2 regions of the Lysinibacillus sp. NPDC096382 genome follow, and region 1 is predicted to be linked to the other one. Evidence: riboswitches for the same ligand, from Rfam matches in the RefSeq annotation. Region 1 holds a riboswitch; the other holds the start of a gene.

Evidence for each region. Region 1 has a riboswitch for FMN ahead of ACIQZA_RS02465 (ECF transporter S component). Riboswitches for the same ligand answer to the same signal wherever they lie in the genome.
Region 2: linked by a shared signal. The riboswitch ahead of ribE (riboflavin synthase) and the one ahead of ACIQZA_RS02465 (ECF transporter S component) in region 1 are both predicted to bind FMN.

What each region holds. Positions count from the first base shown of each region.
Region 1 covers NZ_JBIWFC010000001.1:517,253-520,683, forward strand. The annotation lists gene ACIQZA_RS02460 (RNA polymerase subunit sigma) at 1-1,124, shown strand, start outside; FMN riboswitch at 1,377-1,574, shown strand; gene ACIQZA_RS02465 (ECF transporter S component) at 1,797-2,381, shown strand; gene ACIQZA_RS02470 (hypothetical protein) at 2,769-2,975, shown strand; gene ACIQZA_RS02475 (SH3 domain-containing protein) at 3,418-3,431, shown strand, end outside.
Region 2 covers NZ_JBIWFC010000014.1:110,475-113,905, reverse strand. The annotation lists gene ACIQZA_RS18215 (YibE/F family protein) at 1-301, opposite strand, end outside; gene ACIQZA_RS18210 (SDR family NAD(P)-dependent oxidoreductase) at 667-1,245, shown strand; FMN riboswitch at 1,444-1,569, shown strand; FMN riboswitch at 1,695-1,820, shown strand; gene ribE (riboflavin synthase) at 1,962-2,600, shown strand; partial or broken gene ribB (3,4-dihydroxy-2-butanone-4-phosphate synthase) at 2,736-3,329, shown strand; gene ribH (6,7-dimethyl-8-ribityllumazine synthase) at 3,381-3,431, shown strand, end outside.

The DNA.
Region 1 (3,431 bases):
AAGAGCAACAACATGGTAATCCTACACAACAAGAAAGTACAGAGACAGCAACAAAGAAGAAAGTTCATAAATGGCCGATCTTTATGAGTGTTGCAGCAGTTTTCGCTTTAACAGTATTTACAAGCTCGACGTTGCTAAATCATAATGATGCAAAAATAGACCAGGCTAATGCGCCTGAAACCTCTCAATATTCAACATCGCCAGACAGTCATGTAGCGAAAAGCTCTGTCAACCACGATAAGATGATGGAATCCAACAACATCGTAGCAGAACATTCAAGGATCATGTCTCTACGATCATCTGTTTATGAGGAAGATTTAACAGATGCAGTAGTGTTTCATATTGGTTTGGCAAATCGTGATAAGAATAGCGTACCGATGACGTATATCATTCCAAATGAACGAGTTGCTACTGATTTTCCGAAGAGAAAGCCTACAACATTACAAATGTATGAAAAGTATGCGCCGCAAATTGATGAGAAAGCAAATGGTTTTACTAACTATCATCCATATAAAGGAGAATTAAAGGAGAAGGGCGATAAACTAGTTCATGTATTGCCGAAGAAAAATGATTATGATGTTGCTTCAGCAGATACGAATGAATATTTAGACACTTTACAGGATACATTCTCAGATTCAGAGTATAAAGATGTTGAGTTTGAAAATTCTGATGGTACAGCCTACAAATTTTCTAAGGATGAAGAGTCAAGTAAGCCTATGGTCTTAACAAGCTCAAATCATTTTAATTATTATTTATATAAAGATGAAAATGGAGCTGAATATTTATCACCCGATACTCGTAAAACTTTTTCCACTGTAACAGAAGCGCTTACCGTTATGCGAAATAAAAATGATGATGTATACGTTCCAGTTGTACCGGAAAATTTAACATACACTGTGAAAGAAGTAGCAGAAGGTGTTATTGTTACATTTGATGAGCCGCTTGATTTAACGACCATGGATACTGTTCGGGCAACTCAAATGATAGAAGCTATGATGCTTACTGCTGCAAGTTTTGATCAACAAATACGTCTAGACAATGTTGTACAGGAAAGCTGGGAGGGATTTGATTTAAAGAAATTCTTGCCAAAGCCTGTAGGAGCCAATAAACGATATATGCCATAAACAGCCTAACAACAAATAAATATTTGGAGCATTCTCGCCGCTATATGTGCATGAATGCTCTATTATTTTTTTTGTAGCGAAAGCAAAGCGTCCTGTACAGAAGTGTCTCTCACCTCTAGAATGAGATGAATATGGACTTAAGCTACTTTTACGTGATTAAAGCATACAAGTTTAATCGGATTTTTTTAAGCAAAGCTATTTACTTTTCTCTAATAATTCATTATAGTAAGGCTATGAAACAAAAAAATAATGATTCATCTTCGGGGCAGGGTGAAAATCCCGACCGGCGGTAATAGAGTTGTAAATCGCTAATGTTTCCTTTAAGACATATTAGCTCGCATGATTTACGAAAGGCTCTTCAGCCCGCGACCTGTGCAAATGATTTTTTGCATGGCTGACTTGGTGCAATTCCAAGGCCGACAGTTAAAGTCTGGATGGGAGAAGATGGAGGTACGATCGTCATTCATTGTTATGAATTTAACTATGTACGAGCGTTTTTTCGATGTGATTTCACGCAGCGTATGCTCAGAAAATAGTTAATTAATGGCGTTTTTTAATCTTGCCTATTCTCCCTTATGCTCTTTTGCATAAGGGTTTTTTCATGATGATGATCGATTAGGTCGTAACCTTTCTTCTTGCGAGATTGAATCAGCAAAGAGGAGAGAGTTTTCTATGAAGAAAAATGTTAAACTTCAATCGTATATTACGATTGGCATGCTGAGCAGTATTTCGTTTTTATTAATGCTTTTTAATTTCCCGATTCCGCCGTTTCCAGCGTTTTTGGAAGTGGACTTCAGTGATATGCCAGCATTACTAGCGGCGATTACTATGGGACCTATAGCCGGTATTTTAGTAGAATTATTTAAAAATGTGTTGGACTGGGTTTTCTCAGGCACGCCAACGGGAGTACCGGTAGGACATATTGCGAACTTTGCAACAGGTATTTTATTTATTCTACCAGTGAGCTTTGTGTTTAATCGCTCCAAAACAGTTAAAGGCCTTATCGGAGGTTTAGCTGTTGGAACAATTGTAATGGCAGTAGGAATGAGCATTCTTAACTATGTTGTATTTTTACCTATGTACACTTACTTTTTAGGTATGGAGCCTGTTGTAGGTGATTCACTATATAAAATGATCGTAGCTGGTATTTTGCCATTTAACATTGTGAAAGGTATTTTAATTACCATCATCATGGCATTACTATTCACAACAATGCGTAAATGGATTCATCATCAGCGTTCCATGTATATGAGTTAATTTCGAGAATAAAGTATGATTTAGGATAGTGTTCAAGTAATGACACCTTATTGGACTGTTAAAGTCTAGGAGGTGTTTTTTTGTTGCTTAAATTTGCAATTGCAGATTTTTTAGATGAGAAAGAGTTACAGAATTTAAGCAATATACACTGACCTAACAGGGAAAGATGGTATTAAGGTAACACAATTATCAGATGATATTGACGAATCTCAATCGAAGGAATTTTTTAAAAGATATAGTGGGCGATATACATGTAAGAAACCACTTCTACAATACAATCGAAAGGGAAAAGAAGGTCTAATGTTCTCAAGGGATGATACATTACCTATAAGTGTATTTGAATTTACTCGTTGTGTATTGTGTGATGAAATCGGGGTTGATGGGTTTTTGATTTACTGTTATCTGAAATATCGTAGCAAGATGTTTGGTTATGCTCCTGCAACTGTATTCAACAATGAGATTATTGACGTTGTTGGTTTTAAAGAGAGAAGAATTCGTGCATTGATTCAGAATTTAGAACTAGCAGGTTTGATTGAGGTTGATAGAAAGGTTTCGAAGAAAGATGGTTCTTTTGCTAAAGAGCAATACCTATAAAATCATACATAAGGGAAGGTAATTCCTCCCTCTTTTTATATACCACTAAAGTGCGAAGGTGACATTTTGGTATGTTGCTTTTAGATTCCAAAGTAACTCAATTGTTTCAACTTTGAGTCAGCTTACAACAACAATCGTAGCAAGCTTACAGAGCCATTTAACGAGCTTGTAAGAGTTGATAGATTTTGCTTGGGCTTGTTTCAAGGGACTTTAGGAAGCTTACCTATTTCGCGAAAAAAAGTAAAAATCCAACAATCACTATTTACAAACTTTTCACCGAATTAAAATTAAACAATATATGTTGGAGCTATTATTTATCGCTCAAAAGTGTTAAATGAAGGAAAGATTGACTATTACCCCTATCTCAAATATTGGGTTTATGATAACATATATTTGAATCTTTTAACTTTAAAAAATATGAAAGGAAGTGTAATAATCACATATGAAAAAGATATT
Region 2 (3,431 bases), on a different contig from region 1:
GGTACTCTTGATCAAAGGCTCCAGATGCTGAATACTCATTGGTAAAATGAATAAGCTTACCTTTTTTTTCACCATTTTTTAATACAGCTGTAATTTGCTGAATATATAAATGATCTTCATTTTCATACATATCGGTAACAGGGTTTGATTCTTTTAATTCCGTTTTTATAACTTCTGCAATTGGACGGTCATAAAATGCTTCATTGTGATAAACGAAAAAAACAGAAGCGATAAAGCAAATTGCGATAAAAGTATAAAATATACCTTTGTTAAAGGATTTTTTTTTCAAGATGTTTTGCAATAAAAAAACCTCCAATGTGAGAAGGGAATCTAATCATATTCGTTGCGTTCATTGTTAACGTTGACAAGAACAATGACTCACAATATCACTATTATTTTTTAATGTCAAGCAGATAAAAAAATGCCATTATACAGTAACGTGCTAAATGACAAGAGGTTCCTTAATTATAGAGTTGCTTCTAATATGGCTTTTATTATTCTAAGTTAGTTATTGCTTAATTAAACTACTGTTATTTATTAATGTAAGTTTAGTAATGCAAGGGTGAAAATCAATGAATATTTCTTATAGAGAAATATTATGTCGGAAAGTTGCCATTATTACAGAAGAGATTGGGGTGTGTTCCTATTGAAGGGATATTCGTTCTAGTGGATGTTTCTAAAGTAGAGGATGTTCACAATTACGTACAGCAAGCTATAAACACGTATGGCCGTATCGATGTATTATTCAATAACGCTGGCATCATTCAAAAGTTTGCACCATTTACAACGGTTGAATTAGAAGAATACGATCGTTATATGGATATCAATGTAAAAGGTATTTTCCTAGGTATGAAATATGTCATTCCAGTAATGGAAAAACAGGGCAAAGGGGCAATTATAAATACTGCTTCATCTGCAGGTATTCGTCTAGAGCACAGTATTGCTGTATACTCCGCGAGTAAACATGCAGGTATTGGTTTAACGAAAGGTGCAGCAATCGAGTATGCAAATAAAGGTGTTCGTGTTAATGCTGTGTGTCCAGGTGGTATCGTTACACCATTATTCCATAGTGTTGGTGAAACGCTTGAAAAAACAGGATACGTACCAGAAGAAATGGCACGTGTACGCATGGGACGCCATGGTGAACCAGAAGAAGTAGCAGAAGTGGTCCTATTCTTAGCTTCAGATAAAGCAAGCTTCATGGCTGGTACTGTTGTCTCTGTTGATGGTAGTTTAACTGTATAATTTATTGCCTTTTTAAACAGTTACGCCTTTGGTCTTTTATAATGACCAAAGGCGATGGCTGTATTATCTTCATTTCAAGAGAAAACCCAACGTCAGTACAAATTTACGAAAGCGAAATTAGTTAGAGAAAAATTTTTTATTAAGAATTATCTGGATAATAAAATAAAATAGTGTTATCGTAAGAAATAGCTAAATAAAAATATCCTTCAGGGTAGGGTGAAATTCCCAATCGGCGGTGATGAAGAAATTCAAAGTCCGTGAGCGCAAGCTGATTTGGTGCAAATCCAAAACCGACAGTTATAGTCTGGATGGGAGAAGGGTAAAAGTGTGAGCTTTTTAAATTCGCTTGAGTTTATAAGGTTTGTTTGAGTATGCTTTTATGTTAACTACTTCCCATTTTATAGTCGGGAAGTAGTTTTTGTTTTATTTGGCTAAAAAATTGAATAGCAGTAGTTCTTCGGGGTAGGGTGAAATTCCCAATCGGCGGTGATGAAGAAATTCAAAGTCCGTGAGCGCAAGCTGATTTGGTGCAAATCCAAAACCGACAGTGACAGTCTGGATGGGAGAAGAACGATGAGATGACAGCCTATGGAAAAAAATTATATCCATGAGGTTTATTTGTTGACGTCTTATGTAGATAAACTCCCAAACCCCTTTTATTTAAGGGGTTTTTTGTTTGAACGGAAATTATTAAATGAATGAAAGTAGGTGAAAAAATGTTTACAGGAATTGTTGAGGATATTGGTACCGTAAAAACCATGCAAAGCGATCGTCAAAGTATGAAAATTACCGTTATTTCAAAGAAAATGGTAGAGGACGTAAAGCTCGGAGACAGTATAGCGGTCAATGGTGTTTGTTTAACAGTGATATATTTTAATGAACAAGAGCTAACGATGGATGTAATGCCTGAAACAGTGAGCGCAACAAATTTACAGCAGCTCGCAGTTGGAGATCCGGTAAATTTAGAGCGCGCTATGTCAGCTAATGGACGTTTCGGTGGTCATTTTGTATCCGGACATGTAGACGGGGTAGGGAAAATAGTGCGTAAGCGACCATTAGCAAATGCAGTCTATATTGATATTGAACTATCGAAGGGGTTAACGAGCTACTGTATGCCAAAGGGCTCCATCACAATTGACGGAACGAGTCTAACACTTTTTCATGTCGAGAAAAACGGTATCACAGTATCACTGATACCTCACACATACAAGGAAACTATTTTAGGTATGAAAAAAATTGGTGATCTCGTCAATATAGAAACCGATTTAGTTGGAAAATACATTTTGCATCAACTTAAGCGTGGACAGGAACCACCAACCATCTCAAGAGACTTCTTAGCAAAAAACGGATTTTGACTTCTTTCAGCAATTATTTTTGTAGCGACAGGTACAGAAGTCCAAACATCTGCTTTAAAGAAGTTAAAGATTCCTGACGCAATTATGCCGAGGCATAATGGATATAATACATTTTACGAACTGGAGGTGGCGATATTGCTACATTCAATTGATGAAGCAATAGAGGATTTAAAACAAGGGAAGATGATCATTGTAGTAGATGACGAGGACCGAGAAAACGAAGGGGACTTACTCGCACTTGCGGAATTTATGACCCCAGAAACAATTAACTTTATGGCGACTTATGGAAGAGGTCTTATTTGTACGCCGATTTCACAGGATCTTGCACAAAAATTAGCATTAAAGCCTATGGTTAGTATTAATACAGATAATCATCAAACGGCATTTACCGTTAGTATAGATCATGTAGATACAACGACTGGAATTAGTGCCTTTGAACGGGCAATGACTATACAAAAAATGCTAGAACCACAAGCGAAAGCTGCGGATTTTCGTAGACCCGGTCATGTATTCCCGTTAATTGCAAAGGAAAATGGTGTATTAGAGCGTAGAGGACATACAGAAGCTACAATTGATTTGGCCAAGCTATGTCATAGTATTCCTGCGGGCATTATTTGTGAAATTATGGGGGACAATGGCAAAATGCTACGCTTTAATGACCTTGTTAAATATGCAGCGCTACATCATTTAAAAATGATTTCCATAGAAGCATTGGCCACTTATCGTCGTCAACAAATAATGGAAGAAAATAAAATGTCTATATAAAAGGAGAAAAGAACAATGGGTAAAACATTTGAAGCACAATTAATTGGTACGGATTTAAAAATAGCA